Regions from separate parts of the Streptomyces sp. NPDC006430 genome, predicted to be linked through region 3. Evidence: riboswitches for the same ligand, from Rfam matches in the RefSeq annotation. Region 3 holds a riboswitch; each other region holds the start of a gene.
What was found. A riboswitch is a leader RNA that binds a small molecule or an ion and turns the genes downstream of it on or off. The one in region 3 is predicted to bind cobalamin.

Region 1: another riboswitch for cobalamin. It lies ahead of ABZZ20_RS14930 (energy-coupling factor ABC transporter permease); the one in region 3 lies ahead of ABZZ20_RS09830 (prenyltransferase/squalene oxidase repeat-containing protein).
Region 2: another riboswitch for cobalamin. It lies ahead of ABZZ20_RS27415 (cobalamin biosynthesis protein); the one in region 3 lies ahead of ABZZ20_RS09830 (prenyltransferase/squalene oxidase repeat-containing protein).
Region 4: another riboswitch for cobalamin. It lies ahead of ABZZ20_RS05110 (ribonucleoside-diphosphate reductase subunit alpha); the one in region 3 lies ahead of ABZZ20_RS09830 (prenyltransferase/squalene oxidase repeat-containing protein).

The regions. Positions count from the first base shown of each region.
Region 1 is NZ_JBEXQA010000008.1:133,677-139,078, forward strand. It holds gene cbiQ (cobalt ECF transporter T component CbiQ) at 1-233, opposite strand, end outside; gene ABZZ20_RS14925 (energy-coupling factor ABC transporter substrate-binding protein) at 237-632, opposite strand; gene ABZZ20_RS14930 (energy-coupling factor ABC transporter permease) at 632-1,324, opposite strand; cobalamin riboswitch at 1,353-1,607, opposite strand; gene ABZZ20_RS14935 (flavodoxin family protein) at 1,739-2,452, shown strand; gene ABZZ20_RS14940 (NPCBM/NEW2 domain-containing protein) at 2,579-3,040, opposite strand; partial or broken gene ABZZ20_RS14945 (NPCBM/NEW2 domain-containing protein) at 3,032-4,717, opposite strand; gene ABZZ20_RS14950 (alpha-galactosidase) at 4,890-5,402, opposite strand, start outside.
Region 2 is NZ_JBEXQA010000024.1:83,676-89,077, forward strand. It holds gene ABZZ20_RS27405 (putative cobaltochelatase) at 1-893, opposite strand, end outside; gene ABZZ20_RS27410 (cobyric acid synthase) at 1,078-2,598, opposite strand; gene ABZZ20_RS27415 (cobalamin biosynthesis protein) at 2,595-3,554, opposite strand; cobalamin riboswitch at 3,593-3,744, opposite strand; gene ABZZ20_RS27420 (hypothetical protein) at 3,847-4,068, opposite strand; gene ABZZ20_RS27425 (inorganic phosphate transporter) at 4,097-5,398, opposite strand.
Region 3 is NZ_JBEXQA010000005.1:9,342-14,743, forward strand. It holds gene ABZZ20_RS09820 (aldehyde dehydrogenase) at 1-693, opposite strand, end outside; gene ABZZ20_RS09825 (MBL fold metallo-hydrolase) at 900-2,090, shown strand; cobalamin riboswitch at 2,173-2,307, shown strand; gene ABZZ20_RS09830 (prenyltransferase/squalene oxidase repeat-containing protein) at 2,417-3,667, shown strand; gene ABZZ20_RS09835 (SCO2322 family protein) at 3,667-4,398, shown strand; gene ABZZ20_RS09840 (energy-coupling factor transporter transmembrane protein EcfT) at 4,740-5,402, shown strand, end outside.
Region 4 is NZ_JBEXQA010000002.1:427,896-433,297, reverse strand. It holds gene ABZZ20_RS05135 (extracellular solute-binding protein) at 1-138, opposite strand, end outside; gene ABZZ20_RS05130 (GntR family transcriptional regulator) at 431-1,195, shown strand; gene ABZZ20_RS05125 (carbon starvation CstA family protein) at 1,387-3,540, shown strand; gene ABZZ20_RS05120 (YbdD/YjiX family protein) at 3,537-3,734, shown strand; partial or broken gene ABZZ20_RS05115 (GNAT family N-acetyltransferase) at 3,802-4,056, shown strand; cobalamin riboswitch at 4,115-4,247, shown strand; gene ABZZ20_RS05110 (ribonucleoside-diphosphate reductase subunit alpha) at 4,390-5,402, shown strand, end outside.

The DNA.
Region 1 (5,402 bases), on a different contig from region 3:
GCTCCGGTGAAGCAGAAGCCCAACGGGATCCGGAAGGCCCGCCACAGCTGTCGGCCGGCCACGCCGGCCGGGCCCAGCAGCACGGCGAGGGTCGCCGCGGCGACCAGGGGTCCACCCGGCCAGGGCGGCAGGCACACGGCGGTGACCGTCAGCCCCAACCCCAGCAGGGCCTTCTCCAGCGGGTGGCGGCCCCGCCAGCGACTGCTGTGCGCCGCCACGTCGATCGGTAGCACGGGCTACGACCCCGTGGACGGCGCGGCTTCGTCCGGGGCCGAGGTCGAGGTCGGGGTCGGGGTCGGGGCCGGAGCGGCAGCCGCCGTCGCCGCGGCGGCGGCGCCTTGACGGCGGCCCGCGCGCAGCCCGAAGTAGTAGGCGAGCACGCCCGCACCGAGCGCGGCCTGGAGGGCGAACAGCGCTGATTCGATCTCGGCGGACGGGGGCTCGTACAGAGGGGAGAACCACGGCTCGTAGTCGGGCTTGAGCTCCGTGATGGCGGCCTCCGCCTGCGCGTCCGCGCCGGTGAACGGCTCCTCCTCGCCCTCGCCCAGCCCCAGCGCGAGCGGCAGCACGGCCAGCGCTGCCACCAGGAACAGCAACAGGCCGTTGATCTTCGCGTTCCGGCTCGTGCCCATCAGATCGCCGCCTTCTGTCCGCTGCGTCCGCTCAGCTTCGCCACGCCCAGCCGGACCAGGTCCGACTTGCTCGACTGCATCAGCAGCCGCATCACGAGCACCGTCAGCAGACCCTCGCTCACGGCGAGCGGGAGCTGCGTGACCGCGAAGATCCCGCCGAACTTCGCGAGCGCACCCAGGAACCCGCTCCCCGGGTCGGGGAAGGCCAGCGCCAGCTGCACTGAGGTCACGCAGTAGGTGATCAGGTCGGCGAAGAAGGCGCCGAAGAACACGGTCACCATCAGGGGGACGTCGAAGCGCCGCAGCAACAGGTAGACCCCGTAGCCCGCCCAAGGACCGGCGATCGCCATCGAGAAGACGTTCGCGCCGAGGGTGGTCAGTCCGCCGTGTGCCAGCAGCAGTGCCTGGAAGAGCAGCGTGATCGTGCCGAGGACCGCCATGATCGGTGGCCGGAACAGGATCGCGCCGAGCCCCGTTCCGGTGGGGTGCGAGCAACTGCCCGTCACCGAGGGAATCTTCAGTGCGGACAGGACGAACGTGAACGCTCCGGACGCTCCGAGTAGCAGTGTGCTCTCCGGATTGGCCTTCACCTCGCGGGTGAGGGCGCGGACACCGTGGACGACGAAGGGAGCGGACGCGGCGCCCCAGGCGGCCGCGTGCAAGGGGGGCAGAAACCCCTCGGCTATATGCATGAGTGGGGAGACCTCTCCAGCACCTCGTGGATGGACAACGCGCCCCGGCCGGTCTCCTGGCTCACGGGTGCTGGTGCCCTGACTCCGCCTTCCCAGGCGATGCGGATCTTCCCGCGCCGCCCAGTGGCTTCCCGCTGGGGTCCCCCTGGCGGAGGCAGGGGGAGAGTGGAGTCAGTCTTCCCGTTCACAGTGGCGAGGGCCGCACCGGTTTCCCACCGGTTTCCCGAACACCAAGGCCCGCTGACCCTAGTCGGACGTGCGGACCGGTAACAACCCGACCCCATCCCCCGATATGGGATTCGCATTCCGCTTCGTGATGTTCCGGCCACCCGGGACGACCCCTTCGGCCCGGCCCGGCCCCCGGACGGATGCGTCCCGGTGGCGGGCGCGACCTGTGGGGCACAGGCTGGCGCCGTGGCCTCCGCATACGACTACTCAGACCTGAGCGCCGTCTACGTCAACTGCACCCTCAAACGCTCGCCCGAGACGAGCAACACCGAGGGCCTGATCGACAGGAGTCGCGCCGTCATGGAGGCGGCCGGCACCCGGACCTCGCTGATCCGCGCCGTCGACCACGACATCGCCACCGGTGTGTGGCCGGACATGACCGAGCACGGCTGGGAAACCGACCAGTGGCCCGTCCTGTACAGCCAGATCATGGACGCCGACATCCTCGTGCTGTGCGGACCGATCTGGCTCGGCGACAACAGCTCCATCATGAAGCAGGTCATCGAGCGGCTCTACGCCTGCTCCTCGATCCTGAACGAGCACGGCCAGTACGCCTATTACGGGCGGGTCGGCGGCGCCCTGATCACCGGCAACGAGGACGGCGTGAAGCACTGCGCCATGAACGTCCTCTACAGCCTCCAGCACCTCGGCTACGCGATCCCGCCACAGGCCGACGCGGGCTGGATCGGCGAGGCCGGGCCCGGGCCCTCGTACCTCGACCCCGGATCGGGCGGTCCCGAGAACGACTTCACCAACCGGAACACGACCTTCATGTCCTGGAACCTCATGCACCTGGCCGCCCTGCTCAAACGCTCGGGAGGCATTCCGGCGCACGGCAACCAGCGCTCGCAGTGGGATGCCGGCTGCCGCTTCGACTTCCCGAACCCCGAGCACCGCTGAGCAAACGACCGGTCGGCGTGGAAGGCCCGGCCGGTGGGGATCCTGCTCGGGCCGCCGATGGCGTCAACGAAATGCGGTGCCGGACGGGGGGTCCGGCACCGCGCCGTGCTGGTGAGTGGTCGGGTGTCAGCAGGTCAGAACGGGTCCCGCCCAGTCGGCGTGGTCGCTGTTGCTGCCGTCGCCGCCGTCGGTGACGACGAGGTGCAGTTCGTTGGCGCCGGCGAGGTCGGCGGTGAGCCGCTTGGCGCCGGAGGCGGCGTTCATCAGACCGCTGTCGGCGACCTTGGTGCCGTCCTTGTAGATCTGGAAGGCGACCGTGCCGCGGCCCATCGCCTCGGCGTCGATGCCGACGTCCGTGGCGAGCGAGGTGCACGAGCCACCGAGGTAGTAGACCACCTCACTGGGCGCGTTCACCCCCAACCCCTTGGCGTACGTGGCTCCCTTGATGGTGATGGTGCGTCCGTCGCCGGCCTGGTTGTCGCCGTTGCTCATGTCCTTCTCGACCTGGCCCCATCCGTTGCTGGCGGAGGACCAGGTGAGGTCGGAGAGCTGGTGCGCGCCGGCGGCGGGACCGTTGCCGCAGGCGATCTTCGCGTCGGCCCAGTCGGCGTGGTCCCAGCTGGTGCCGTCGCCGGCGTCGGTGACCACCAGGCGCAGGGTGGTGGCACCGGTGAGGTCGACGGTCAGCTTCTTGGCCGGGTCCTTGCCGGTGAGTTTTCCGCTGTCGGCGACCTTGGTGCCGTCCCTGTAGATCTGGAAGATCGCAGAGCCGTTGCCGTAGGCCTCGTCGTCCATTCCGACAGTGGTCGCCAGGCTCTTGCAGGCTTTGCCGAGGTTGAAGGAGAGGTCGCTGGGGGCGTGCGTGCCGAGCCCCTTGGCGTAGGTGGTGCCGCGGATGCTGATGGTGTGTCCGTCACCGTTCGCGTTCTGGCCGTTGCTGCGGTCGCGCTCGACGGGGCCCCAGTAGTTGGACTGGGTGAGGAACGGCAGGTCACTGAGGTAGTTCATGCCGGTGGACGGCGGGACTGGCGTGCTCGGGGTGACCCGGAACATTGCGGTGCCGTGCCCGGGGACCGTGGCGCTGATGGCGCCGGTGCTGGTGGTGGTGTGCTTCGACCACAGGTCCCTGACCGTGTAGGAGCCGGCGCCCGCGATGCCGATGGTCTGGACGGTGGTGCTGATGGTGGCGTCGTAGGAGCCCTCGTTGGTGAGGGTGACCGCGCGGCTGCCGTCGGCGAGCGGCTTGGACATCACCACCAGGCCGTTGTCGCTGGAGACGACCGAGCCCTGCTTGCCCAGCGGGTCCTGGTCGACCGCGATGACCTCGGCGTTGGTCAGGATGTCGAAGGTCTCCTGCTCGGCGGTACGCAGATCCGCGCCGATCAGCAGGGGGGCGGCCATCTCGGCCCACAGGCTGAAGTGGGTGCGGTACTCGGTGCCGGTCATGCCGCCGTTGCCGACCTCCAGCATGTCCGGATCGTTGAAGGCCCCGGGCTTGGCGTACGTGGAGAGCCCCTGGTTGGCGTGTGCGATGGAGATCATGCTCTGCCAGGTGTCGCTGATGTCCCCGGTGGTGCGCCAGGAGTTGCCGACCGGCTGCGCCCAGTTCCACGGGCCGGTGCTGCCCCACTCGCAGATGCTGTAGAGGATCGGGCGGCCGGTCTTCTTGAGCGCGTCGCCCATGGCCTTGTAGCGGGTCTGCGCGTCGACGCCCTGGTTGTTGCAGTTGTCGTACTTCAGGTAGTCGACGCCCCAGGACGCCCACAGGTTGGCGTCCTGCTGCTCGTGGCCGAGCCCGCCGGGGAAGCCCCGGACGTCGCAGGTCTTGGTGCCGGCACTGGAGTAGATGCCGAACTTCAGGCCCTTGGAGTGCACGTAGTCCGCGACGGCCTTGATCCCGTGCGGGAACCGCACCGGGTCGGGCACGAGGTTGCCGGAGGCATCGCGCTCCGGGAGGGCCCAGCAGTCGTCCAGGTTGACGTACTGGTAGCCGGCTCCCTTGAGGCCCTTGCTGACGAACAGGTCGGCCATGCCCTTGACCAGGTCCTCATTGAACTCGGAGCCGCACCAGGTGGTGTTCCAGTTGTTGAATCCCATCTGCGGGGTCAGGTTGATCCCGTTGTCCAGTGCCAGCGCCGGCGGCGCCACGGCGAGTTGGAGACCGACCGCCAGGGCACCGCCGCCGGCCAGCAGGGTGAGGGACGTTAACGCCGCGGAGATGCGGCGGGACAGCTTCGCTCTTGCGGACTGCAAGGTTCCTCCCATGGGGAACGAAACGAGCGGAACTCGACACACGGAGAGTGGATCGAGGGGCGCCGCCACCGCACGCACCGCCGACGCCGGACTTCGGGGCGTGCGGGTTGAGCGGCTCCTGGCGGAGGGCACGGGGTCCGAAGTCGGCGCCGCCCGCGCTCCTCCGGGCTTCGGGGCCGCCGCCTCAGGACATCAGGGTCCAGGACTGGCCTGCGGCCGATCCGTTGGGCTGGGTGAGGACGACGGCGGAGGTGGGGGCGGTCTGTGAGGCGTCCAGCGCGAGGCCGGTGGCCACGTTGGTGATGGTCAGCGCGCCGGTGGCGGTGTTCTGCACCACGCGCCACTTCTGGTAGGGGCTGTTGGGGTCCCAGCTGTTGAGGACCCAGGCCGGGCCGCCGTTCGGGCCGGGGCCGGTGAGGGTGCCGTGGACCTGGGTGCCGGTGTAGCAGTTGTCGGTGATGTGCACGGTGCCGTCGGCGTTCGCGTCGAACCGCCACTGCTCCGAGGTGTGCCAGCTCCACCAGGTGTTGATGTCGGTGGTCGAGCCGTCGGGGGCGCTGCAGGTGCCCTGGACCTCCAGGACCTGGCCGCCGGTGCCGCCGGCGCTGATGCCGTGGTACTTGCCGTCACCGATCACCGCCGCGGGAATGGTGGTGGGCAGCGGCTTGAGCCGGTACATGGCGACGCCGTGCGGGGC
Region 2 (5,402 bases), on a different contig from region 3:
ACCACCTCGGTCCGTCCGTCCCAGGCGGCCAGCGCCGTCGCAGTCCGGGCCATCACGATGTCGGCGCGCATGCCGTCGACCTCGAAGCCGGCGCAGGTCGCGGCGATCTGGAGCAGGGCGGTGTCACCGAGGACGACCTTCGCAAGCAGGGCGCGCGCGGCCACGACCCGGGCCCGGACCTCGTGCTCGTCCTCGGACCAGCGGCTCGCGAAGCCCGCGGGATCGTCGTCGTACGCGAGCCGGCGGCGCACCACCTCGACGCGCTGGGCGGGCTCCCGCGAGGCGGTGACCTCCACGGTCAGCCCGAACCGGTCGAGCAGTTGGGGCCGCAACTCGCCCTCTTCCGGGTTCATCGTGCCGACGAGCAGGAAGCGGGCGGCGTGGCGGACGGAGACGCCCTCGCGTTCGACGTAGGAGGAGCCCATGGCCGCGGCATCGAGAAGTACGTCCACCAAATGGTCGTGGAGAAGGTTCACTTCGTCGACGTACAGGATCCCGCGGTGCGCGTCGGCGAGCAGGCCGGGCTCGAAGGCCTTCACACCCTCGGCGAGGGCCCGTTCGATGTCGAGGGCGCCGACCAGGCGGTCCTCGGAGGCGCCGACCGGCAGCTCGACCATTCGGGAGGGGCGGGCCGTGCCCTCGCCGGGCTCGTGCGGGCCGTCGGGACAGGCCGCGTCGGGCGCGTCGGGCGCGCAGCTGAACCGGCAGCCGGGGACGACGTCCACCTGCGGCAGCAGCGCGGACAGCGCGCGGACGGCGGTGGACTTGGCGGTCCCCTTCTCGCCGCGCACGAGCACGCCGCCGACCGCCGGGCTCACGGCGTTGAGCAGCAGTGCCAGCCGCAGGTCGTCCTGCCCGACCACGGCCGAGAACGGAAAGTGGGCGCTGCTCATGAGACGGTCACTCCTTCGAGTGGCTTGCGATGGATATCGGTGCCGAAGTGCCAGCGGCTCGCCCGGCCTGGTGCTCGCTCCCCGGATCTGCGGGGATGTCCCGCTCCTGCACGAGCACCTGAACGGGCTCCTGCTCTGCTCCCCGTGACAGCGGGGATGTTCCCCCTCAGCACGGCCGGGGCCGTCACGGCGCGCCCGGCGGCAGGAACGGCAGGCCCGCCGGAGCCCCGCCCTCGATCAGGCGCAGCAGCGCGTCCGTATCGGCGTGTTCCTCGATCAGGTCGCCCAGCAGGTCGAGCTGCTCCTCGCGCAGCGCGGCGAACGAGGTGTCCGGGGCCGGGACGAACCGGCGGCCCGCGGCCGAGGCCACCTCGCGCAGGAAGGCCCGACGGAAGGCGTCCGACTCCAGCGAGCCGTGCCAGTGCGTACCCCACACCGAGCCGACCCGGCAGCCGTCCAAGAACGGCTCCCCGCCCAGGACCTCGGCCACCCCGTGGTGGATCTCGTAGCCCGTCACCGACTCGCCCAGCGCCGAACCCTCCGGCCGGGCCAGGGTCTTCTCCCGCTCGAAGCGGATGCGCACCGGCAACAGGCCGAGGCCGTCCACCGAGCCCGCCCGGGACTCGACCTCGTCCTCGATGTGCTCGCCCAGCACCTGGAACCCGCCACAGATGCCCAGTACCGGGCGGCCCTGCGAAGCCCGCCGCGCCAGCGCGTCCGCGAGCCCGCGCTCGCGCAGCCACTCCAGGGCTTTCACCGTGCCCCGCGTCCCGGGTACGACGACCAGGTCGGCGTCGACGAGCTCCTCGGCCCGGTCCACGAACCGCACCACCACGCCCGGCTCCGCAGCCAGGGCGTCGACGTCCGTGAAGTTCGACATCAGCGGCACCGCGCACACCGCGACCCGTAGGACGTCCTCGCCGACCGGCGGCGCCACCACCGACTCGCGCACCGCGCCCCGCAGGGAGACCCTCAGGCCGTCCTCCTCGTCGATGCCCAGCCCGTGCTGGAACGGCAGAACGCCGTACGTCGCCCGCCCCGTCAGCCCGCGCAGCATGTCCATGCCGGGCTCCAGCAGCGAGACGTCCCCGCGGAACTTGTTCACCAGGTAGCCCGCGATCAGCTCCTGGTCCTGCGGCGACAGCAGCGCCGTCGTCCCGAAGAACGAGGCGAAGACACCGCCCCGGTCGATGTCCCCGACCACGACCACCGGGAACCGCGCGGCCCGCGCGATGCCCATGTTCACGATGTCGGTCCGGCGCAGGTTGATCTCGGCCGGACTGCCCGCTCCCTCGCAGATCACGGCGTCATACGTGCCCCGCAGTTGCTCCAGGCAGTCCGTGACGACGCCGAGCAACTGCTCCTGGCGCCCGCCGTGGTAGCCGTGCGCGCTCATTTCGCCCACCGGCTTGCCCAGCAGCACCACCTGGCTGCTGCGGTCACTGCCGGGCTTGAGCAGCACCGGGTTCATCAATGCGGTCGGCTCCACGCAGGCCGCCTGCGCCTGCATGGCCTGTGCGCGCCCGATCTCGGCGCCCTCGCGCGTCACGAACGAGTTCAGCGACATGTTCTGCGCCTTGAACGGCGCCACCTTCACGCCCTGCCGGGCCAGCCAACGGCAGATGCCCGCCGTGACCACGCTCTTGCCCGCGTCCGATGTCGTGCCGGCGACGAGGAGTCCCCCGCCCCGCTTTCCGCCGCTCATGCGCGTCCCCTCCGCGACCGACGTGACACCGCACAGCGCAGTGCCACACAGGTTCCCCATGCCAGCCACGTCACCTGTCGTGACAGCCGCACCGCCCGTTCGATGTCCGCGACCTCCACGGGCCGTCCCGTCCCGCCGTTCAGGACGGCCCGGTGCTCGACCCGCCCCCCGTACGCGAGGGTGCCCCCCAGCCGTACGCCGAGGGCACCGGCGAACGCCGCCTCCACCGGCCCGGCATTCGGGCTGGGGTGCCGGGCGGCATCCGCGCGCCAGGCCCGTACGGCTCCGCGCCGGTCGGGGCCGGCCACCACTGCGGCCAGGGCGGTCAGCCGGGCGCCCGGCCAGCCCGCGAGGTCGTCGAGCCGGGCCGAGGCCCAGCCGTAGCGCAGGTGGCGCGGAGACTTGTGGCCGACCATCGCGTCGAGGGTGTTCACGGCGCGGAAGGCCAGCAGCCCGGGGACGCCGGCGGCGGCGCCCCACACCAGGGCACCGACCACGGCGTCGGAGGTGTTCTCGGCGACCGACTCCACGACGGCGCGGGCCATCTGCTGCTCGTCCAGGGACTGCGGGTCGCGCCCGCACAGGTGTGGCAGCCGCTCCCGGGCCACCTCGGCGTCCCCGGCAGCGAGCGCGCCGCCGATGGCGCGGGCCTCCCGGCCCAGCGAGGTCCCTCCGACGACGGCCCAGGTGGCCGCCGCGGTCAGGGCGATACGGGCGCCCGCGGGCCGGGAGCGCACGGCGCGCGCGCCCAGCACACCGACGGCGGCAGCGCCTCCGGCGCATATGAGGGTGTGGACGATGCCCCGGGCGCGGTCGTCGCGCCACAGGGCGCGTTCGACGGCGGCGGCGGCTCGTCCGAAGGCGGCCACGGGGTGCCCTCGGCGCGGATCACCGAAGATCCGGTCGCCGATCAGGCCCGCCGTGGCGCCGTACGCGAAGACGCGATCGGCACGCATGGTGGCAGGTATGTCCTCACTCAGGGTCCGCGCCCTGGTTCGACGTGTCCGGCGGTGGGAGTTCCTGGCTCCCGGGACGCACGTCTCGCGTGCTCCCCGGTGACAGTGGCGGGACCGCGCCGGATTCGCACCGGACTTCCTCTCCATGCCGCCGTATTGGCTCGGGCAGTCCACCACGCACCGCGAACGCCCGTCAACTCGCCGTTGACCTGCGGCGAGGCAGGTCACAGCACACGGGAAAGCTCCCTCCGGGAAACCCGGAGGGAGCTTTCGTGCGCCGTGCGTGGATAGCTCAGCTGACGATCAGGTAGATCCCGTATGTCACGGCCGCTGCGACGACCGCGAAGCAGGCGTACGCGCCGCTGCGGGCCAGGGTGGCGGTGCCGCCCTGCTCGGTGGCGGCCTCGTGCTTGGAGAGGCCCACCAGGCCCAGGGTGAACAGGGCCACGAGCGCGACGGTGGCGGAGAGGCTGACTCCGAAGACGGAGCCGAGTGCTGCCCAGTCGATCTTCATGCTGCGGATTCCTCTGTCGTTCTCGGGGTCAGACCGCGGCGGCCGGAGCCGCGGGGGTCGTCGGTGCGGCCGCCGGGATGGTGGCCTTCAGCTCCTCGTCCGTCACGGCGGAGGCCGCGGCGGCGGTGGAGGCGGTACCGGCGGCAGTGGCCTCGGCGGCCACGGTCGGCGGGACGGCGACGGCGGCCATGGCCGTGGTGACGACACCCGGCTCCTCGGCGGCGGTCGGCTCCACGTCGTTGACATTGTGGTGGCCGACGACCTGGCGGCGCGAGATGACCCAGATGGCGACGCAGGAGCCGATCAGGAAGACCGCGACGGCGGCGATGCCGATGTCACCGGTGCGCATGACCAGCTCGGCGCCGGAGGCGACCACGGCGGCGGCCGGCAGGGTCAGGCCCCAGGCGATGAACATGCGGGTGGCGGTGGACCAGCGGACCACACCGCCCTTGCGGCCCAGACCCGCACCCATGACGGCGCCGGAGCACGCGTGGGTCGTGGAGAGGGAGAAGCCGAGGCTGGAGGAGGCCAGGATGACGTTGGCGGCCGCGGTCTGGGCGGCGAAGCCCTGCTGCGGCTGCAGGTCGGTCAGGCCGCTGCCCATGGTGCGGATGATGCGCCAGCCGCCCAGGGAGGTACCCAGCGCGATGGCCATGCCGGCGGAGACGATGACCCAGACCGGCGGGTTGGCACCCGACTCCAGTGCACCGCCGGCGACGAGCGCCAGCGTGATGATGCCCATCGTCTTCTGCGCGTCGTTGGTGCCGTGCGCGAGGGAGACGAGACCGGCCGAGGCGATCTGCCCGGCACGGTAGCCCTTGGTCGCGGTCTTGCCGCCGAGCTTGCCACCGATCTTGTACGTGACCTTGGCGGCCAGCATCGCGGCCGCACCGGCCACGATCGGAGCGGCGACCGCGGGGATGAGCACCTTGGTGACCAGGACGCTGCCGTTGACCGCGTCCAGGCCGGCCGAGGCGACCGCGGCACCGATCAGACCGCCCATGAGGGCGTGGGAGGAGCTGGAGGGGAGTCCGACCAGCCAGGTGACGAGATTCCAGAGGATCGCGCCGACCAGGGCGGCGAAGATCACCTCTGGCTGGATGCCCTCCTCGTTGACCAGGCCCTTGGAGATCGTCTTGGCGACCTCCACGGACATGAACGCGCCGACGAGGTTGAGCACGGCGGACATGGCCACCGCCGTCTTGGGCTTGAGGGCGCCGGTCGAGATGGTGGTAGCCATCGCGTTGGCTGTGTCGTGGAAACCGTTCGTGAAGTCGAACACGAGAGCGGTGATGATCACGATCCCGAGGAGAAGCGTTATGTGCTCCATTTAC
Region 3 (5,402 bases):
ACCGGTGAAGGCGACCTTGTCGATGCCGGGGTGGCCGACCAGGTACTCGCTGACCTCCCGGTCCGCGGGCAGGATCGACAGCACGCCCTCCGGCAGCCCGGCCCCGCGCGCGATGTCGGCGAGGATGTACGAGTCCAGCGGGGCCTCGGGGGACGGCTTGAGGATCACCGTCGATCCCGTCAACAGCGCGGGCGCGAGCTTGGCGGCGGCCACGAACTGCGGCACGTTCCACGGGATGACGGCCGCGACCACGCCCACGGGCTCCCGGCGCACCAGGATCGGCCCGAGCACGCCCTGGCGGTGCTCCTCGTACGGATAGGCCCGCGCGACCTGGATCGCGGCGTCGTAGACCATCATCGGGCCGAGCGCCTGGGCGAGGACGCTCCAGGAGTACGGGGACCCGTTCTGGGAGCTGATCGACCGGGCGATCTCCTCGTGCCGGACGGCGATCGCGTCCTTGATCCGGGTGACGACGGCCATCCGCTCGTCCAGGGACATCCGGGGCCAGGGGCCCTCGTCGAAGGCCTTGCGTGCGACGGCGACGGCACGGTCCACGTCCGCGCGGGAGGCGTGCGGGACGCTGCCGATGACCTGCTCGGTGTGGGGGGAGAGGATCGTGATCCTGTCGGTGCCCAGCGGATCCGTCCACTCCCCGCCGATGAACAGGTGTCCGTGTTCCACGAGCTCGGTCATGGCTGATGCCTCCTGCGGCTTGACGTTCCCGAACTGATACCAGTTCTAGTTCTAGGAGTCCACGGCCAGGACGGAACGGCCCGGGAGGGGCCGACGACTGGTCAGGACGGCCCACAGATGGTCGACTTGGGCGACTACTGCAACACGTTCTCGTCACACTGGGCCGGGCAACACAGGCGCGGCCAGACGCAGACAGGGAGCCCCTCATGCCCCAGGACACGTCGCCGGTGCCGCCCCGCGGCGCCCCGCACGCACCACCGCAGGCCGCCCCGCACGCACCACCGCCAGCACCGCCCGCACCGCCGCCGCCGCCGCCGACAGCACCGCCCGCACCCCAGGCACCACCGGCACCGCCGCTCCGGGCGCACGTCACCGATCACGGCGGAGGCGTCCGCGGCATCAAGGTCCCCATCCCCGACAACCCCCTCGGCCACACCCTCGTCCACGTCCTCGACACCGACCGCGGCCCCGTCCTCATCGACACCGGCTGGGACGACCCGCAGTCCTGGGACACCCTCGTCGCCGGCCTCGACGCCCTCGGCACCGCGGTCACCGAGGTGCACGGCGTGGTCATCACCCACCACCACCCGGACCACCACGGCCTGTCCGGGCGGGTCCGCGAGGCCTCCGGCGCGTGGATCGCCATGCACGCAGCCGACACCGAGGTCGTCGTACGGACCCGCTCCGCCGAACCCGGCGTCTGGTTCGACTACATGAGCGGGAAGCTCGCCGCCGCCGGAGCCCCCGAGGAACACCTCGCACCCCTGCGGGCCGCCCGCACCGGCGGCCGACTGCGCACCCTGCCCGGACTGCGCGCCGCCGTCCCCGACCGGGAGATCGTCCCCGGCGAACTGCTTCCCCTCGCCGGACGCCGGCTGCGCGCCATCTGGACCCCCGGCCACACCCCCGGCCACGTCTGCCTGCACCTGGAGGAACAGCACCCGGCGAACCTGCCGGGCAACGGCCGCCTCTTCTCCGGGGACCACCTGCTCCCGGGGATCTCCCCGCACATCGGGCTGTACGAGGACCCGGAGGACACCCGGGTCACCGACCCCCTCGGCGACTACCTCGACTCCCTGGAGCGGATCGGCCGCCTCGACCCGGCCGAGGTGCTCCCCGCGCACCAGCACGCCTTCACCGACGCCCCGGCCCGGGTGCGCGAACTGCTGCGCCACCACGAGGAACGGCTGACCGGGCTGTGGGAACTGCTGGCCCGGCCGCTGACCCCGTGGGCGCTGGCGGAGCGGATGGAGTGGAACCGGCCCTGGGAGCAGATCCCGTACGCCTCCCGGAACATCGCCGTCTCCGAGGCGGAGGCCCATCTGCGGAGGCTGGTGAAGCAGGGGCGGGCGGAGCCGGTCCCGGGCAGCGATCCGGTCGCGTACCGCGCACTGTGACCGGCCCCCCAGGGGCCGGGCCACGGCGTGCGGTAAGGGGTGCTAGGGCCGGGCGGCCCCCTTTCCGCTGCGCTACGGGCCGGTACAGTAAGCGCGTCGTCCACCCTTTCGTACGGGGGGAAGCCGGTGCGATTCCGGCGCTGACCCGCAACCGTGACCCGCCCCGGCCCCCGCCGGGCGGGGAGCCGGACTGCCCCGTACGGAACGTGCGCGGCTCGTGCCGCCGGAGCCTCCGGCGGCCGGCACCGTCGAGGTAAACGGAGCCGGAGCCCGGTGCCTTTCGCGTGCCTGCCTTCGGGTCCCCAGCAGGAGAGGCACCCACCCCCATGAACGTCCGTCGCAGCGCCGCCGCGCTCGCCGCCTCCGCCGTGCTCTGCATGGGCGCCGCGCCCGCAGCCCTCGCCGCGCCCGCCCCCTCGACCTCGCCGGCCCCGGTGATCCCCTCCGGGCTCTACGGCAAGAAGGACCCGACGTACGACGGCGTGTGGCGGCAGTCCTTCGCGCTCATCGCCCAGCACACGGTCGGCGTCAAGCCGGCCAAGGAGGCCGTCGGCTGGCTCGTCGGCCAGCAGTGCGCGAACGGCGGCTTCGCCTCCTTCCGCGCGGACGCGGGTGCGGCCTGCGACGACAAGACGATGTACGACACCAACGCCACCGCGGTCGCCGTGCAGGCCCTGAAGGCGCTGGGCGGCCAGGACGCGGCGGTGAAGAAGGGCGTCGACTGGCTGAAGTCCGTCCAGAACGAGGACGGCGGCTGGGCCTTCGTCCCCGGCTCCCCGAGCGAGGCCAGCTCCACCTCCGTCGTCATCAGCGCGCTGGCAGCGGCGGGCGAGAAGCCGGCCGAGGTCACCTCGAAGGCGGGCAAGTCCGCGTACGCCGGGCTGCTCGCCTTCCAGCTGGGCTGCACCGCCGAGCCGGCCGCCGACCGGGGCGCCTTCGGGTACCAGCCGGCCGACGGCAAGCTCCCGGCCAACGCCGACGCCACCGCCGCCGCGGTCCTGGCCGGACTCGGCAAGGGACCGGTCGTCGCCCCTGCCGGTACGGACACCCCCGCGGCCCCGCTGGCCTGCCCGGCGGACGCCGCCGACCCGGCCGCCGCCGCCCAGGGCGCGGCCGGCTACCTCGCCGAAACGCTGAAGAAGGACGGCCACCTCATGGCCGCCACCCCGGGTGCGGACCAGCCGACGCCGGACACCGGCAACACCGCCGACGCCGTGATCGCCCTGGCCGCGGCCGGGCACAAGCAGTCTGCGGCGGGCGCGCTGGAGTGGCTGAAGGCCAACTCGGCTGAGTGGGCCAAGGGCAGCCCGGCAGCGCTCGGCACCCTGGTGCTGGCCGCGCACGCGACGGGCACGGACCCGAAGTCGTTCGGCGGCACCGACCTGGTGACGGCACTGAACGCGACGGGCCCGGCCCCGCAGGCGGGTGACGCTCCTTCCGCCGAGGCGGCCGAGGGCGACAAGGACTCCGGCGACGACTCGAACCAGAACATCTGGTGGATCGTGGGCGCGGGCGCGGCGGCCGGCATGGGCATCGGCATCCTGCTGAGCGGTCGCCGGAAGAAGAACCAGCTCTGATGGACCGCAGCCTGACGGGCCGCAGCCCGATCGGCCGGGGGCCGGCCCCGCTGGCGCTCGCGCTCGCGTGCACGCTCGGCATCCTGCTGACCGTCCTCGCGTCCTCTCCCGCCCTGGCTGCGGGCTACCGCTACTGGTCGTTCTGGGAGGGCACGGGCGGCCCGTGGCAGTACGCCACGCAGGGCCCCTCGACGGCCCGCCCGGCGGACGGCTCGGCCCTGGGCTTTCGCTTCGCGGTGAGCAAGGACGCGGCGGCGGAGGCGGCTCAGCCGCGCGCGGCAGCCGATTTCGCCGCCGTCTGTGCCTCGACCCCTGCCGTGGAGGGCCGCAAGCGGATCGCCGTGGTCGTCGACTTCGGCGACGCGGCGGACGCCCCGGCGGGCGAAGCCCCGCCGCAGGAGGCCCCCCGCACCGCCTGCGCCCGGGTGGCCCCGGACGCGACGGCGGCCGAAGCCCTGGCGGAGGTCGCCAAGCCGCTCCGCTACAACAGCGCGGCGCTGCTGTGCGCGGTCTCGGGCTACCCGAAGCAGGGCTGCGGCGAACAGGTCGCCGACACGCAATCCACCCCGTCCTCGACCTCCGCAGCCGGGAAGAAGAACGAGGACGCGAAGGGCGCGAAGGAGGCGAAGGACGAGGGCGGCGGCCCATCGGCGGGCCTGCTGGCCGGCCTCGCGGCGCTCGCCGCCCTGGCGGCGGCCGCAGTCTGGCAATCCCGCCGCCGCACCCGATGACCAGCCCGAACCCGGACCCGGCCGCCGCGGGGGCGGGCCCGGCGAAGGCGGCGGTCGACGGGACACGGACCTCGACGACGCCGTCATCGACGGCACCGGCCTCGACGGCACCGGCCTCGATGACCGGCGAGCGGCCCGCCTCGGGCGCCCCCATCGGAGTCCCGCGCCCCGCGCAGCCGTCGTCCGCCGGGGACGCCCCGGCCCGAAGGGCGGGGAGCGCCGCCCGGCCGCAGGCCGGGCCCCGGACCCGCCGTCCCGCACCCGACGTCGTGCCCCCGGCCGGCCCGGCCGCCGCCGCGCACGCCGACACCGCGCCGGGGCCGACGTACAGGAAGAACCGGATCCGCCGAGTGGCGCCCCCGCTGGCCCGCCGGGGCAATGCCCTGCACGCGGGAGCCTGGTGGCTCTGGGCCCTCGGCCTCGCCACCGCCGCCTCCCGCACCACCAACCCCCTCCTCCTCGGCCTGATCATCGGCGTGGCCGGCTACGTGGTGGCCGCCCGCCGCACCAACGCCCCTTGGGCCCGTTCCTATGGCGCCTTCCTCAAGCTCGGCCTCTTCGTCATCGCCCTGCGGCTGCTCTTCTCCGCCCTCCTCGGCTCCCCGCTCCCCGGCGCGCACACCCTCTTCACCCTCCCCGAGGTCCCCCTGCCCGCCTGGGCCCAGGGCATCCGCCTCGGCGGCCGGGTCACCGCCGAACAGCTCGTCTTCGCCTTCTACGACGGCGCCAAGCTGGCCGCCCTCCTCATCTGCGTCGGCGCCGCGAACGCCCTCGCCAACCCGGCCCGGCTGCTGAAATCCCTGCCGGCCGCCCTGTACGAGGCCGGCGTGGCCGTCGTCGTCGCGATGACGTTCGCGCCGAACATGGTCGCCGACGTCGCCCGCCTGCGGGCCGCCCGCCGCCTGCGCGGCCGGCCCACCCGCGGCATCAAGGCGATCCTCCAGATCGGCCTGCCGGTCCTGGAGGGCGCCCTTGAACGGTCCGTCGCCGTCGCCGCGTCGATG
Region 4 (5,402 bases), on a different contig from region 3:
ACCGTCCATCACCCAGACGGTGATCTCCTTGGCGCCGCCCGCGTCGGTCTTCGCCTTGTCGTCGCTGCCGTTGCCGCACGCCGCGACTCCGACCATCATGCCCGCGACACTGACCGCCGCGATGAGCTTGCGCTTCACGCCACCCTCCTCAGGGATGCTGCCTGCAACTTCCCTCGCCCGCCGCGGTGACATGCACCAAGTACTGCCCGTGGGGCCGGGATCTGATCCATATTGGTGTAGACCAGTAAGCGGGAGCTTGGCCTAGACCTTTAGGGGTGTCAAGGGTCTAATGAGCGGGCGATCGGTCCGTTATCGGACCGACACCTGGGGGAGGGAGGAGGCCTGTCCTCCCACCCGTGTCACGATGTGACCGCACATATCGGAGGAGCCGGTGACGGCAGCGAAACTGGAGTCGGGAAGGCGGGCGGCGATGTCCACCGAAGGGGCGACCACGGAGCCGGAAGGCGGGGCAGCAACTCGCACGGCGCGCGTGCCCAAGTACTACCGACTCAAGCGGCACTTGCTCGACATGACCGAAACACTCCCCCCCGGCACCCCGGTGCCGCCGGAGCGCACGCTCGCGGCCGAATTCGACACCTCGCGGACCACCGTGCGCCAAGCGCTCCAGGAGCTCGTCGTCGAGGGCCGGCTGGAGCGCATCCAGGGCAAGGGAACCTTCGTCGCGAAACCGAAGGTCTCCCAGCCGCTCCAACTCTCCTCGTACACCGAGGACATGCGGGCCCAGGGGCTGGAACCGACCTCCCAGCTCCTCGACATCGGCTACGTGACGGCCGACGACACCCTGGCCGGACTACTCAAGATCGCTACGGGCGGGAGGGTCCTGCGCATCGAGCGGCTGCGGCTGGCCAGCGGCGAGCCCATGGCCATCGAGACCACCCACCTGTCGGCCAAGCGCTTCCCCGCGCTGCGCCGGTCGCTGGCCAAGTACACGTCCCTCTACACCGCCCTCGCCGAGGTGTACGACGTCCGGCTCGCCGAGGCCGAGGAGACGATCGAGACCTCCCTGGCCACCCCGCGCGAGGCCGGCCTGCTCGGCACCGACGTCGGCCTGCCGATGCTGATGCTCTCGCGGCACTCGCTGGACGCCGACGGCGAACCCGTCGAGTGGGTGCGGTCGGTGTACCGCGGCGATCGTTACAAGTTCGTCGCCCGACTCCAGCGCCCCGCCGTCTGATTCGTAGTTGACTCTCGTTCCGCTATACGGACGGGGGCTTACGTTCACCGGGTAGCCCCCGTAGATTCCCTGCGCTCGCGCAGATGATCAACGAGGGGACGAGGATCATGCCGGAACCGGAAGCAACAGGCGCAGAACGGAACGCGGCGAGTCCGGGCACGGAGCCGGGCTCGCCACCCGTGTCGGGGAGCATGAGCCCGAAGTCCGTTGCCGTCTGGGTGCTCGTCGCCCTGATCGGGGCCCTCGGCTGGGGCATCCTGGCGCTCTCCCGCGGTGAGGAGATCTCGGCCGCCTGGCTGCTCGCCGCCTCGCTGGGCTCGTACGCCATCGGCTACCGCTTCTACGCGCGCTTCATCGCCCAACGGGTCCTGAAGGTCGACAAGACCCGGGCCACCCCCGCCGAACGCCTCGACAACGGTGTCGACTTCCACCCGACCGACCGTCGGGTGCTCTTCGGCCACCACTTCGCCGCCGTCGCCGGCGCCGGCCCGCTGGTCGGTCCCGTGCTCGCCGCCCAGATGGGCTACCTGCCGGGCACCATCTGGATCGTCGCGGGCGTCATCTTCGCGGGCGCCGTCCAGGACATGGTCACCCTCTTCTTCTCGACCCGCCGCGACGGGCGTTCCCTCGGCCAGATGGCCCGGGACGAGATCGGCCCCGTCGGCGGAGCCGCCGCCCTGGTCGCCGTGTTCGCCATCATGATCATCCTGCTGGCGGTGCTCGCACTGGTCATCGTCAACGCGCTGGCGCACTCCCCCTGGGGCGTCTTCTCCATCGGCATGACCATCCCGATCGCCCTCTTCATGGGCTTCTACCTGCGCGTGCTGCGACCGGGCCGGGTCACCGAGATCTCCGTCATCGGCGTCGCGCTGCTGCTGCTCGCCATCGTGGCGGGCGGCTGGGTCGCGCAGTCCTCTCTGGCGAGCACCTTCACCCTGGAGAAGGAGACGCTGGTCCTCTGGATGGTCGCGTACGGGTTCATCGCCTCGGTGCTGCCGGTGTGGATGCTCCTCGCACCCCGCGACTACCTCTCCACCTTCATGAAGGTGGGCACCATCGCCCTGCTCGCCCTGGGCGTGGTCATCGCCATGCCGACCCTGAAGATGCCCGCGGTCACCGACTTCGCCGCCCGCGGGGACGGCCCGGTCTTCGCCGGGTCGATGTTCCCCTTCGTCTTCATCACGATCGCCTGCGGCGCACTGTCCGGCTTCCACGCGCTGGTCTCCTCGGGCACCACCCCGAAGATGATCCAGAAGGAGACCCAGGTCCGGGTCATCGGCTACGGCGCCATGCTGACCGAGTCCTTCGTCGCCGTCATGGCGATCATCGCGGCCACCATCATCGAGCCCGGCCTGTTCTTCGCGGTCAACTCCCCCGCCGGCGTCATCGGCACCACGGTCGAGACGGCCTCGCAGGCGGTGACGAACTTCGGTTTCGCCATCTCGCCCGAGTTCCTCACGCAGGCCGCGAAGGACGTCGAGGAGGCCAGTCTGCTCTCCCGTACGGGTGGCGCTCCGACCTTCGCACTCGGAATGTCGGAGATCTTCTCGTCCGTGCTCGGCGGGGCCGGGATGAAGGCCTTCTGGTACCACTTCGCGATCATGTTCGAGGCGTTGTTCATCCTGACCACCCTCGACGCGGGCACCCGGGTCGGCCGGTTCATGCTCCAGGACACCCTGGGCAACGTGCACAAGTCCTTCAAGGACGTCAGCTGGAAGCCGGGCGTGTGGCTGGCGAGCGCGCTCGTCGTCGGCGGCTGGGGCTACTTCCTGTGGGTCGGCATCAAGGACCCGCTGGGCGGCATCAACCAGCTGTTCCCGCTGTTCGGGATCGCGAACCAGTTGCTCGCTGCGGTGGCCCTGGCCGTCTGCACCACGCTGCTCGTGAAGTCCGGTCGGCTCAAGTGGGCCTGGGTGACCGGTGTTCCGCTGGCCTGGGACGTGGCCGTCACGCTCACGGCGAGCTACCAGAAGGTGTTCTCCGAGGACGTGAAGGTCGGCTTCTTCGCGCAGCGCGACAAGTACCAGGAGGGCATCGACGCCGGGAAGGTGCTCAAGCCCGCCAAGAACATGGGCGAGATGCACACCATCGTCACCAACGCCACGGTCGACGGTGTGCTGTCGGCGCTGTTCGCGGCCCTGATCATCGTCGTGCTGCTGGACGCGGCCCGGACCTGCTTCAAGGCGATCGGCAGCCCGGAGTCGGTCAGGCTCTCCGAGGTCCCGTGGACCGAGTCGAAGATCATCGCCCCGGCCGGACTCATCCCGACGCCCGAGGAGCGCGAGGAGCTCGCCGCCGCCGGACTCGACTCGGGTGGCGGCCGTACGAAGGAGCCGGTGGCGTGAGCGCGGTCCGCGCCGCGCTGACGAAGGCGCGGTTCTTCGTACGGGAGTTCTCGGGCGAGGCGGCGTACGACCGGTACGTCGCCCACGCCCGGGCACACGACCCCGAGGCCGAGGTCCTGACGAGGCGCGCCTTCGAGCGCGCCCGCACGGACGCCCGCGAGGCGGACCCCCGCGAGGGCTTCCGCTGCTGTTGAGCCCCGGACGCACCCGAGGGCCCCGCCGACCGGCGGGGCCCTCGGGCGTTCTCAGCGCACCCAAGTCCCCGGCGAGGCCGAGTTCCGCATGCTGGCGGTGTCTCCTGAGGCACGCGGGGCAGGGGTGGGTGAGGCTCTGGTGCGGGCCTGCATCGACCGGGCGCGGGCCCTGGACGGGGTCACGGCGCTGGTGCTGTCCACCCAGCCCGCCATGCTCGGCGCCCAGCGGATATATGCCCGCCTGGGGTTCGTACGCACTCCGGAGCTGGACTGGGCGCCGATCCCGGCGTTGACCCTGCTCACGTACCGACTGGAGCTGTAACGACACGCTCAGCAAGGGGCCGACACAACATGTGGGGGGTCACGCATCGGGCCGCCCCCACATGTATGCTCATGCTCGCTGTTCGCCGCAGGGGAATCCGGTGCGAATCCGGAACTGTCCCGCAACGGTATGAAGTACACCGATCGGTGTCACCGCAAGTCCGAGGACCTGCCGACAGTGCGCCCGGCTCGACCGAACCGGGTGGAGACACGTCCGGGCCTCGCGGTTGGGCCGGTGGACGCCATGTGGCACGTCGCGTTCCCGCGCGCCCGCATGCGCCCGCCCGCGCCCCGTTCCGCCGATGGCCGGGCCGAGCGAGGGAGAGCTCCCGCCGTGACCATCGCGCCTTCCGCACCGCGCGCCGAGTCCGCTTCTGGCGACACCACCGAAGGCCCGGGGGCCGCGCTGCTGCGTACTCTCACCGAGCTGACCGCCGACCTCCCCGACACCGACCCCGGCCGGGTCGCCGCCGCCGCGCTGCGCGGCCGCAGCGCCGCCGCGGACGAGGCCGAGCTGCGCGGGCTGGCCACCGAGGCCGCCGCCGGGCTGATCTCCGAGGACCCTGCGTACTCCCGGCTCGCCGCCCGGTTGTTGACGCTGGCCGTGGCCGACGAGGCCGCGGGTCAGGGCGCCACCTCGTTCGCCGAGTCCGTCGCCGTGGGCCACCGCGAGGGGCTGATCGCCGACCGCACCGCCGAGTTCGTCGCCACCCACGCCACCCGTCTGAACGCGCTGGTCGAGCACGCCCTCGCCGAGGGGGCCGACGACCGCTTCGGCTTCTTCGGCCTGCGCACCCTGCACAGCCGCTACCTGCTGCGCCACCCGATCACCCGCCAGGTCATCGAGACCCCGCAGCACTTCATGCTGCGCGTGGCCTGCGGCCTCGCCGAGAACGACAGCATCCCGGCCGTGGAGGAAGTGGCCTCGCTGTACCGGCTGATGAGCCGCCTCGACTACCTGCCGTCCTCCCCCACGCTCTTCAACTCCGGCACCCGGCACCCGCAGATGTCCTCCTGCTACCTGCTGGACTCCCCGCTGGACGAGCTCGACTCGATCTACGACCGCTACCACCAGGTCGCGCGCCTGTCGAAGCACGCCGGCGGCATCGGCCTCTCGTACTCGCGCATCCGCGCCCGCGGTTCGCTGATCCGCGGCACCAACGGCCACTCCAACGGCATCGTGCCGTTCCTGAAGACCCTCGACGCCTCCGTCGCCGCCGTGAACCAGGGTGGCCGCCGCAAGGGTGCCGCCGCCGTCTACCTGGAGACCTGGCACGCGGACATCGAGGAGTTCCTGGAGCTCCGCGACAACACCGGTGAGGACCAGCGCCGTACGCACAACCTGAA